2 regions of the Rhizobium sp. N324 genome follow, and region 1 is predicted to be linked to the other one. Evidence: predicted binding sites of a transcription regulator. Region 1 holds the regulator's gene; the other holds the start of a gene.
The links. The regulator HrcA, encoded in region 1, represses chaperone genes, less so after heat shock. The targets are predictions, from matches to a motif close to GTTAGCACTCNCNNNNNGNGAGTGCTAAC.
Positions count from the first base shown of each region.

Region 1 (5,776 bases):
GCATTTTTCTGATATAGGCGACCTCGCCGCTGCCGATGTGGGCAAGCTCGGATTTGGTCAAGTGAGACGTGGCTTCTTTCATCAACATTCCTGTTCCTCCGGAAGAAGGGACCAACGGTTCGACAAACCGTTGTGCTACTGTGAGACCGAAATGTTAATTTTCTTGACCATGCGCGCCGGCTCCGGGCGAATTAGATCGACGGAGAGCAGACCGTTCTTCAGACCGGCGCCGAGCACCTGCATGCCGTCGGCAAGAACAAAGGTGCGCTGGAACTGACGGGCGGCGATGCCGCGATAGAGATAGTCCCGTTCCCCCTGCTCGACCTGACGGCCGCGAATCAGAAGCTGGTTCTCCTCGATGGAAACATCCAGTTCCTCCTCGGCGAAGCCGGCGACAGCGAGCGTGATGCGCAGACGTTCCGGCGCGCCGCTGTCGGCGCCGATGCGTTCGATATTGTAGGGCGGATATCCGTCGCTTGCCTTGGAAATGCGCTCCAGCGTCTTTTCCATGGCATCGAAGCCCAGAAGCAACGGGCTGGCAAAAGGGGTAATGCGGCTCATCTCTTTTCAAGTCCTTGATGCAAGCGACCATCCCGGACCTTAAGGGCAGCATCCGGATGCCGCTAATATGGGGACAGCACCCCGGCGCTGCAAGACGCAGGCGACGTCTCGGCGCCACCCGCAATTTCAAGGTGACGGCCGGGGCTGCTTGACAAAGCGCCTGCTGCCTCGCATCAACACGTGCCGGCGCGCAATGTGCCGATTTGCGACGAGAAATGAAGAAAACGGTGCATTGGATGGCAGGCGCAAGAAAGATCATCATCGACACGGATCCCGGTCAGGACGACGCGGCCGCCATCATGCTGGCCTTCGGCAGCCCCGACGAGCTCGATGTGCTGGGGATCACCACCGTCGCCGGCAATGTGCCGTTGGCGCTGACCAGCCGCAATGCGCGCATCGTCTGCGAACTCTGCGGCCGGACGGAGACCAAGGTTTTTGCCGGCGCCGACGCGCCGATCGCCCGCAAGCTGGTGACCGCCGAACATGTGCACGGCAAGACCGGCCTCGACGGTCCTGAACTCAGCGAGCCGACGATGGCGCTGCAGCCCGGCCATGCCGTCGACTTCATCATCGAGGCGCTGCGGCGTGAGGGCGAAGGCACCGTGACGCTCTGCACGCTCGGGCCTCTCACCAATATCGGCTTGGCCTTGCAGAAGGCGCCCGACATCGCCCCGCGCATCCGCGAACTGGTGATGATGGGCGGCGGCTTCTTCGAGGGCGGCAACATCACGCCGGCGGCCGAATTCAATATCTATGTCGACCCCGAGGCCGCCGATATCGTCTTCCGCTCAGGCGTGCCGATCGTGATGATGCCGCTCGACGTGACGCACCAATTGCTGACCCGCAAGGACCGGGTGAAGCGCATGGCCGAGATCGGCACGGCGCCGGCAAAGGCGATGGTCGAGATGCTGGAATTCTTCGAGCGCTTCGATATCGAGAAATACGGCTCCGACGGCGGGCCGCTGCATGACCCGACCGTGATCGCTTACCTCTTGAAGCCGGAGCTTTTCCAGGGCCGGGACTGCAATGTCGCGATCGAGGTCCAATCCGAACTCACCATCGGCATGACGGTGGTCGACTGGTGGCATGTGACGGATCGAAAGCGCAATGCGAAGGTGATGCGTCATGTCGATGCGGACGGTTTCTTCGATCTTCTGATCGAACGCGTCGCCCGCATCTGATCTTTTGGTTTTCCTTCTCTCACACAAGAGAAGGAAAACAACTTCAGGCGTCCTTCTCGTCGAAGACGGAATTGCTTTCGGCTTCGGCCGCCTTCGGGCCGCCCTTGGCGACGCCGACCATGGCCGGGCGCAACACGCGCTCGCCGATGGAAAAGCCTGCCTGCACGACCTGGACGACGGTGTTGTTCGGCACCTCGGGGTTCGGCACCTCGAACATCGCCTGATGGAAATTCGGGTCGAACTTCTGGCCGACCGGCTCCAGCTTGCGAACGCCGTGGCGCTCGAGCGCCGAGAGCATGGCACGCTCAGTCATCTCCACGCCCTCGATCAGGGTGGTCAGGCCGGCATCGGCCGCGTCCTTGACCTCCGGCGGGATGGCATCCAGCGCCCGGCGCAGATTGTCCGAGACGGCCAGCATGTCACGCGCGAAACCGGCGACGGAATAGGACTTGGCGTCCTTGACCTCACGCTCGGTGCGGCGGCGCAGATTGTCCATTTCGGCGGCAAGGCGCAGATAGCGATCGCGCAGCTCGCCGTTTTCGGCTTTCAGAAGCTCGAGTGCATCAGGCTGGGGGGCCTCTTCCTGCGCGATATCGTTCTCGACGTAGGCGGCAGCGTCGGCTGCGGCATCGGCCGCAGTTGCGTCAGGTCCGTTTTTCGTCGTGTCATCGGTCATGACGGTCTCCGGTGGGTGTCTTCAGATGCGCCCGATATCGAGGTTTGACCGGAAAAAATCAAGTCTGCGTGACAAAGAAGCGAAAATTCCGCGGTCTTCCTCAAAGTGGCGTCAAAGCGGATTGCGCGAAAGCCGGGAGACGAGCTGGGCCGTGTAATCAACCATCGGCACGATGCGGGAATAATTGAGCCGCGTCGGGCCGATGACGCCGACGGCGCCGACGATCCGATCGTCATCGTCACGATAGGGCGCGACGATCAGCGACGAGCCGGACAGCGAGAAGAGCTTGTTTTCCGAGCCGATGAAAATGCGCACGCCCGAGCCGGTTTCGGCCAGATTGAGGATCTCGATCAGGCTGTCCTTCTTTTCGAGATCGTCGAACAGCAGCCGCAGCCGGTCGAGATCCTCGGCGCCGGCAAGGCCTTCAAGCAGGTTGGCGCGGCCGCGGATGATCAGCTGCGCCGGCTTGCCCTCATCAGGGCTGCCGGCCCAGACGGCGATGCCGCGCTCGACGAGATCACGCGACAGGGCGTCGAGCTCGTGACGGACGTTATCCTTCAGCTGGCTCAATTGTTTGCGCAGCTCCGGCAGGGTCTGGCCGGACATGTGGGCGTTGAGAAAATTCGCCGCCTCGGCCAGCTGCGAGGAGGTGACGCCCGCCGGCAGCTCAATGATGCGGTTTTCCACCTGATCGTGATCGCCGACGAGCACGGCCAGCGCCTTTGTCGGCTCCAGCCGGATGAACTCGACATGTTTGAGCACCGGATCGCTTTTCGAGGTGATGACCAGGCCGGCGCCGCGCGAAATGCCCGACAGCATGCGGCTCGCCTCGTTCATCATCGATTCCACCGGATTGCCGCCGCTTTCGGCCCGCACCTGACGGTCGATGCTGGCGCGGTCCTCGGCGGAGAGATCGCCGACCTGCATGAAGGCATCGACGAAGAAGCGCAGGCCGATCTGGGTCGGCAGCCGGCCGGCGCTGATATGCGGCGAATAGATGAGGCCGAGATCTTCGAGATCGCTCATGACGTTGCGCACCGAGGCCGGCGACAGCGACATCGGCAGCAGGCGGGACAGGTTGCGCGAACCGAGCGGCTCGCCACTCTCCAGATAGCCTTCGACGATGCGGCGAAAAATCTCCCTGGAGCGCTCGTCCAGCGCAGCAACGGCATCCGAAACCGATGTCGACCTGATGCCCATGAAGCTTACGAACCCGCGCTGATGATACTTCCCGAAAAGTAAGTCAAACTCGCAGCCGTGGCAAAAGGGAATTTGCAAATGGGCGCCGCCAATCGTAGAAGCGGTCAACAAACCCCAGGAGATAAGAATGCGGCCTTCAGGCAGAAAAATCGACCAGATGCGCAAGGTCTCATTCGAGCGCAATTTTTCCAAGCATGCGGAAGGCTCCTGCCTGGTGAAATTCGGCGATACGCATGTGCTCTGCACGGCCAGCCTCGAAGAAAAGACGCCGCCATGGCTGCGCAATACCGGCAAGGGCTGGGTCACGGCCGAATACGGCATGCTGCCGCGGGCGACCGGCGAGCGCATGAAGCGTGAGGCGGCGGCCGGCAAGCAGGGCGGCCGCACGCAGGAGATCCAGCGGCTGATCGGCCGGTCGCTGCGCGCCGTCGTCGATCTGCAGGCGCTCGGCGAACGCCAGATCACCCTTGATTGCGACGTCATCCAGGCCGATGGCGGCACGCGGACAGCCTCGATCACCGGCGGCTGGATTGCGCTTTACGACTGCCTGAAATGGATGGAAAGCCGCAACATGATCAAGGTCGACCGGGTCCTGAAGGATCATGTCGCCGCCATTTCCTGTGGCGTCTTCGCCAGCCAGCCGGTGATCGATCTCGATTACCTCGAGGATTCCTCGGCCGAGACCGACGCCAACTTCGTCATGACCGGCACCGGCGGGATCGTCGAGATCCAGGGCACGGCCGAAGGCACGCCGTTTAGCGAAGAGGAATTCACCTCGCTGATGGGTCTTGCCAAGAACGGCATCGGCGAACTCGTCGCCCTGCAGAAACAGGCAATTGCGGGATGAACCCCATGCTGGAAGGCATGTTGGAAACGGCGCTCTATGCGCGCGATCTCGATGAGGCCGAGGCGTTCTACGAGAACGTTCTCGGACTCGAAAAGATCACCCGCGCCGCCAACCGGCATGTCTTCTTCCGCTGCGGCCCCGGCGTTCTGCTGATCTTCAATCCCGAGGAAACGGTCAAACCACCGGCGCCCGACGCGCTGCAGGTGCCGCCGCATGGCACGACCGGAGCGGGCCATGCCTGCTTCAGGGTCTCCGGTCGCAACATCGATGCGATGGCCGAACGACTGAAAGCGGCCCGTGTGGCGATCGAATCCGAGGTGCATTGGCCGAATGGCGGCCGCTCGATCTATTTCCGCGATCCCGCCGGCAACAGCCTGGAATGCGCGGAGGCTAAAATCTGGGGCATCGAACAGGATATCTGAATGCGCAAGCTCGAAACGAAGACCATCGTCGTCGCCAGCCACAATGCCGGCAAGATCCGCGAGATCCAGGAATTGATCGGACCGCTCGGCTTCACCGCCAAATCGGCAGCCGAGCTGAATTTCGTCGAACCTGACGAAACCGGCACCAGCTTCGAGGAGAATGCGACGATCAAGGCGGTGGCCTCCGCCAAAACAGCCGGCATGCCGGCGCTTTCGGACGATTCCGGACTGGTGGTCGACGCGCTTGACGGCGATCCCGGCGTCTACACCGCCAATTGGGCGGAGACATCGGACGGCACGCGCGATTTCGACATGGCGATGGCGAAGGTGGAAAAGGCGCTGCAGGATGCGGGCGCGACCAAGCCTGAACAGCGTACCGCGCGTTTCGTCAGCGTGCTCTGCCTTGCCTGGCCGGACGGCCACACGGAACTGTTTCGTGGCGAGGTGGAGGGCAGCGTCGCTTGGCCGCCACGCGGCACCCAGGGCTTCGGCTACGATCCGGTCTTCCAGCCAGAGGGTTACGACATCACCTTCGGGGAAATGAGCAGCGAGGAAAAACACGGCTGGAACATCGGCAAGCCGCAGGCGCTGTCGCACCGGGCGCGCGCCTTCAAACTCTTTGTCGAAACCTGCCTGGAGGCATAAGGTCGCTACGTGGACAATTTCGACACTCCAAGCCCCTCGCGCGACGCGGCGCTGCTGCCCGATACCGGCGAGCCCGGCTTCGGCGTCTATGTGCATTGGCCCTTCTGCGCGGCGAAGTGTCCCTATTGCGATTTCAACAGCCATGTGCGCCACCAGCCGGTGGACCAGGAGCGCTTTACCGCTGCCTTCCTGAAGGAGATGGCGGCGGTGCGGGCGATGAGCGGGCCGAAGACGGTGACCAGCA
Region 1 covers NZ_CP013630.1:408,534-414,309, reverse strand. Annotated here, with positions in the region: gene AMK05_RS02020 (DUF1150 family protein) at 1-88, opposite strand, end outside; gene AMK05_RS02015 (Hsp20 family protein) at 136-561, opposite strand; gene AMK05_RS02010 (nucleoside hydrolase) at 798-1,742, shown strand; gene grpE (nucleotide exchange factor GrpE) at 1,786-2,418, opposite strand; gene hrcA (heat-inducible transcriptional repressor HrcA) at 2,530-3,618, opposite strand; gene rph (ribonuclease PH) at 3,746-4,465, shown strand; gene AMK05_RS01990 (VOC family protein) at 4,462-4,887, shown strand; gene rdgB (RdgB/HAM1 family non-canonical purine NTP pyrophosphatase) at 4,888-5,532, shown strand; gene hemW (radical SAM family heme chaperone HemW) at 5,542-5,776, shown strand, end outside.

Region 2 (5,776 bases), 540 kb from region 1:
ATATAGCCGAAGAAGGAGACGGCGCAGCGCTGGCCGTAGAGATCGCCGCTGAAGTCGAAAAGATAGGTTTCGAGCAGCGGCGCGCCGTTTTCCGTCACCGTCGGACGGCGGCCGTAGCTCGCGACGGCGTCGTGCAGCGTGCCGTCCTGGCGGCGGAAGCGGACGGCGTAGATGCCGGCGGCAAGTTCCACCTCCGGCGGCAGGCGCATGTTGGCGGTGGGAAAACCGAGCTGCCGGCCGAGCTTTTCGCCGTCGATCACCTCGGCCTCGACCGTGTAGTGGTAGCCGAGCATGCCGGCGACTTCGCTGACGCTACCTTCTTTCAGCAGCGCGCGGATATGGCTCGAAGAGACGACATCGGCGTTTTCGTCGCGGAAGGCATCGATCAGGGTGACGCCGAAGCCATAGGTCTGGCCGGCATTCATCAGGAAGGCCGGACCACCCTCGCGGCCGCGGCCGAAATGGAAGTCGAAGCCGGTGACGACCTCGGAGGCGCCGAGCCAATCCTTGAGGATCGAATGGATGAAATCATCAGCCGAGCGCTGCGAGAACTCGTAGTCGAACGGATATTCGATGACGGCGCTGAAACCGAGCGTTTCCAGGATGCGGGCCTTCAGCGGCGCCGGCGTCAGACGGAAGACCGGCGCCTCAGGCCGGAAGACCGTGCGCGGATGCGGCTCGAAGGTCAGCACCAGAGCGGGAATGCCGCGCGCCCTGGAGATTTCCAGCGCGCGGCTGAGCACAGACTGGTGGCCCCGGTGCACGCCGTCGAAATTGCCGATGGCGATGACGCCGCCCTTAAGGTGGGCGGGCAAGGGTTCCCGGGTTTCATTGCGGTGGAAGACGGTCATCGGCTGGCTTCTCTTTATGCGAGGCGTGTCTTCATGCAAGGCGGGGCATCCACCACTTCGGCGCGGCTTTTTCCCGATCGAGATAGGCGTTGAGGATCGCCTCGTCGGTCTCGCCGTTCAAGGTGTATTCCTTGGCGTGGATACCGCCGCTGATGTAGAGAAGGTCGAGGCCGTAATTCAAGGCGCCGCGCACATCTGTCGGCATGCCGTCGCCGATTGCCAGCACGCGCTCGACCGGGAAATCGCCGCGAAGCTCGCGGGCCGCGGCCAGCGTCGCCTCATAGATCGGCCGGTGCGGTTTGCCGGCGATGCGGGTGCTGCCGCCCAGCTGCTCGTAATAGGCGGCCATGGCGCCGGCGCAGGGAATGATGCGGTGGCCGCGCTCGACGACAAGGTCGGGATTGGCACAGATCATCGGCACCTGGCGGGCTTTGAATTCCAGAAGCATGTCGGTGTAATCTTCCGGCTTCTCGGTCTCATCGTCGAAAAAGCCGGTGCAGACGAGCGATTGCGCTTCCTCAGCCGGCCGGCGCTCGACGCCGATGCCTTCGAGAAGCGCCTTGTCGCGCTCGGGGCCGAGCAGAAACACCGTCTTCGGCCCTTCGGCGATCAGCCGGCGGGTGACGTCGCCCGAGGTGACGATCCGGTCATAAGCGCCGTCGGGAACGCCGATCTGGCGCAGTTGCTCGACCACCTGCCAGGAAAGGCGCGGCGAATTGGTGATGAGGACGACGGCGACGCCGCTCTCGCGGGCAGTCTGAAGGGCAGCGGCGGCCTTCGGAAACGGATCGACGCCGTTGTGAACGACGCCCCAGACATCGCAGAGCACCACGTCATAATGACCTGTTATCTCCGAGAAGTTTTCTATCCGCCTGGCCATTCCGATTTCCCGATTTGCTTCAGTCACCGGTGACATTGCAAAGGCGCAAGGCGATGGCAAGGCATTTTCTTCGCGGCCGGCCCAGCGCGCCGGGTTTCGGCGGCAATCTCCGCAATTCTCCGGCCTCTTCACAATTCCGGCACAAAAATTCGTGATGGCTCTCATTGACTCCTCTTGGAGCCATCCCTAAATGCTCGTCGCTAGCACTCACCGCAAGGGAGTGCTAACATCTATCCATGTGGGCCGCTCCGGTCCGCGAATGTCATTCGATCGAGGGATTAGACAATGGCAAGCACCAACTTCCGCCCCCTTCACGACCGCGTCGTTGTTCGCCGCGTTGAGTCCGAAGCCAAGACCAAGGGTGGCATCATCATTCCCGATACCGCCAAGGAAAAGCCGCAGGAAGGCGAAATCGTCGCCGTCGGTTCCGGCGCTCGTGACGAGTCCGGCAAGGTCGTCGCACTCGACGTCAAGGCTGGCGACCGCATCCTGTTCGGCAAGTGGTCCGGCACCGAAGTCAAGATCGACGGCGAAGACCTTCTGATCATGAAGGAAGCCGACATTATGGGCATCATCGGCTGATCAGCCGCTGGCCTTTCCGACGTAGCCGACGGGTCCCAGAACCCGGACACTCGAATTGAGGAGTTTCAATCATGGCATCTAAAGAAATCAAGTTTGGTCGCACCGCGCGCGAAAAGATGCTGCGTGGCGTCGACATTCTCGCCGATGCAGTCAAGGTAACGCTCGGCCCGAAGGGCCGTAACGTCATCATCGACAAGTCCTTCGGCGCTCCGCGCATCACCAAGGACGGCGTTTCCGTCGCCAAGGAAATCGAACTCGAAGACAAGTTCGAAAACATGGGCGCCCAGATGGTCCGCGAAGTTGCTTCGAAGACCAACGACATCGCCGGCGACGGCACCACGACTGCAACCGTTCTTGCCCAGGCGATCGTTCGCGAAGGCAACAAGGCCGTTGCAGCCGGCATGAACCCGATGGACCTGAAGCGCGGTATCGACCTCGCTGTGGCCGACGTCGTAAAGGATCTCCAGGCCAAGGCCAAGAAGATCTCCACCTCGGAAGAAGTTGCACAGGTCGGCACGATCTCCGCAAACGGCGACAAGCAGGTCGGTCTCGACATTGCCGAAGCCATGCAGAAGGTCGGCAACGAAGGCGTCATCACGGTTGAAGAAGCCAAGACCGCCGAAACCGAACTCGAAGTCGTCGAAGGCATGCAGTTCGACCGCGGCTACCTCAGCCCCTACTTCGTGACCAACCCGGAAAAGATGGTCGCCGACCTCGAAGACGTCTTCATTCTCCTTCACGAGAAGAAGCTCTCGAACCTGCAGTCGATGCTCCCGGTTCTCGAAGCCGTCGTTCAGACCGGCAAGCCGCTCCTCATCATCGCTGAAGACGTCGAAGGCGAAGCTCTTGCGACCCTCGTCGTCAACAAGCTGCGCGGCGGCCTCAAGATCGCTGCCGTCAAGGCTCCGGGCTTCGGCGATCGCCGCAAGGCCATGCTCGAAGACATCGCCATCCTGACCGGCGGCACCGTGATCTCCGAAGACCTCGGCATCAAGCTGGAATCCGTCACGCTCGACATGCTCGGCCGTGCGAAGAAGGTTTCGATCTCCAAGGAAAACACCACGATCGTCGACGGTTCGGGCGCCAAGTCCGACATCGAAGGCCGTGTTGCCCAGATCAAGGCCCAGATCGAAGAAACCACCTCCGACTACGACCGCGAGAAGCTGCAGGAACGTCTTGCCAAGCTCGCCGGCGGCGTTGCCGTCATCCGCGTCGGCGGCTCGACGGAAGTCGAAGTGAAGGAAAAGAAGGACCGCATCGACGACGCACTCAACGCGACGCGCGCTGCCGTTCAGGAAGGCATCGTCCCCGGCGGCGGTATCGCTCTCCTGCGCTCCTCCACGAAGATCACCGTCAAGGGTGCAAACGACGACCAGGAAGCCGGCATCAACATCGTTCGCCGCGCCCTGCAGGCCCTCGTTCGCCAGATCGCTGAAAACGCAGGCGACGAAGCCTCGATCGTTGTCGGCAAGGTCCTCGACAAGAATGAAGACAACTTCGGCTACAACGCCCAGACGTCTGAATTCGGCGACATGATCTCCATGGGCATCGTCGACCCGCTCAAGGTCGTTCGTACCGCGCTGCAGAACGCTGCTTCTGTCGCATCGCTGCTGATCACCACCGAAGCCATGATCGCCGAACTGCCAAAGAAGGATGCCCCTGCCGGCATGCCTGGCGGCATGGGCGGCATGGGCGGAATGGACATGATGTGATAGGCCATAGGCCTTTCACACATTCCGGCATTCGGAACAGGAAGGGCGGCCCTCGGGTCGCCCTTTTCTTTTTGCCGCAAGCTTTGCTCGAAACGATTCGATCCGTTGCGCGCTATTTTGTGCCGCGCATCGTATGTGCCGACCGGCCAAGCTTTCGCGAGGCTTGCGCCGCTGTTTGTTTTTCTCTCCATGCAACATGCGGGCAATCGTCAGCTTGCGGGGATTTATCTCCCGCCAAGTGAGGCGAAACGGGGGAAAGGCGCCTAAAATTGAACTCCCGGCCTCCATTCTCACCAAGCAGCGCGGGGCTGCTAACATCTCCGGCAAAAGGATCGCGATCCGAACGCCCCTTAAAAAGCCGTTGCCGTTTGTGCAAAAGTTCCTATAAATCCGCGCTGCAATTGAAGCGCGCCCGGCGATCATTTTCGCTGTCAGACGAGCGCGGGAAGGCGATGCCAGAATAGTCGGTGTCGAAGGGCTCCGGTTTGGAGGCTCGGATAGCCGTGGCAATGATCGCTGGTATGGGTGCGGGCATTATGACCGCTGCTGCATAAGCCTGTCTCTAGTGTTTGCCGAGCGTGCGGCGGAGGAGCCGCATGCGAACGAGGGAACGCCTGTGTTTAAGATTGCCAAAGCCAATGCAGCCGTGCCGTTGCTGCCCGGTTCGATGAACGACAACAATCAACAGCACGAGATGCTGGCGCAGTTTTCCGTTTCCGAAAGCTGGGCCGGAGATCTGGCGAGCGGCGTGCTTCGTCTCGGCAAATGGAGCGCCATGCTGCACGGCCTCTCCGCAGAGGAATGCGGACTGCTGAACCTGATCCGATGCTACGATTCCGGAGATCGCAGTCACGTGCTGGAACTGTTCGAACAGGCAGCAACACACTGCTCCTCCTTCTGCTTTTCGACGACGATCATCATGCCGAACGGCCTGCGCCAGCCGCTATTCTGCATGGGCGAGTCAAACGGACTCGAGGAGAAATACAGCGGCAGCATGGCTGGCGTCTTCGTCTTTCCGCGCTTCAAGCTCGAAGGTGCGAGGCAGATTGCCAACCGGCAATAGAGGCGGTAGGGAACGTCTGCCCCTCACCCTAACCCTCTCCCCGTTTTACGGGGAGAGGGGACGTGCCCTGCGCGAGGTAAATGGCTGACGGTGAGGTAGCGGCATATCCCCTTCGCCCCGCGTGCGGGGAGAAGGTGCCGGCAGGCGGATGAGGGGCAGGCGGCGATCTCTGGCCGTCAGCTATTCCGGCTTGACCGGGATATTGAGCCCCCTGGCGCTGGCCGGGCGGGCGATGCAGCGTTGCAGCCAATCCGAAACGGCGGGGAAACTCGCATAGTCCAGAACCTCGCGGCCACCATAGAAGATGTCGGCGCCGCGGACCCAGGTGAAGGTAGTGATGTCGGCGATCGTATACTGATCGCCCATGATCCACTGCCGGCCCTTCAGCCGGCCTTCGAGCACGCCGAGCAGCCGCTTGGACTCATCGCGATAGCGCTCCACCGGATAGGAATTGTTGGCGACCTTGTCGGCGGCGAATTTATAGAAATGGCCGAACTGGCCGAACATCGGGCCGATGCCGGCCATCTGGAAAAACACCCACTGAATGCATTCGTAGCGGCCGGCGGCATTCTCGGGGATGAGCTTGCCGGTCTTTTCCGCGAGATAGAGCAGGATGGCGCCGGATTCGAAAAGGCCGATCGGTTTGCCATCAGGCCCGTTCGGATCGATGATCGCCGGGATACGGCCG
Region 2 covers NZ_CP013630.1:950,043-955,818, reverse strand. Annotated here, with positions in the region: gene AMK05_RS04560 (bifunctional riboflavin kinase/FAD synthetase) at 1-851, opposite strand, end outside; gene AMK05_RS04555 (TIGR01459 family HAD-type hydrolase) at 883-1,731, opposite strand; gene groES (co-chaperone GroES) at 2,017-2,313, shown strand; gene groL (chaperonin GroEL) at 2,385-4,025, shown strand; gene AMK05_RS04535 (hypothetical protein) at 4,642-5,088, shown strand; gene AMK05_RS04530 (glutathione binding-like protein) at 5,269-5,776, opposite strand, start outside.
Region 2: a site for HrcA is predicted at 1,931-1,959, ahead of groES (co-chaperone GroES). Genes of this name have one in related genera too.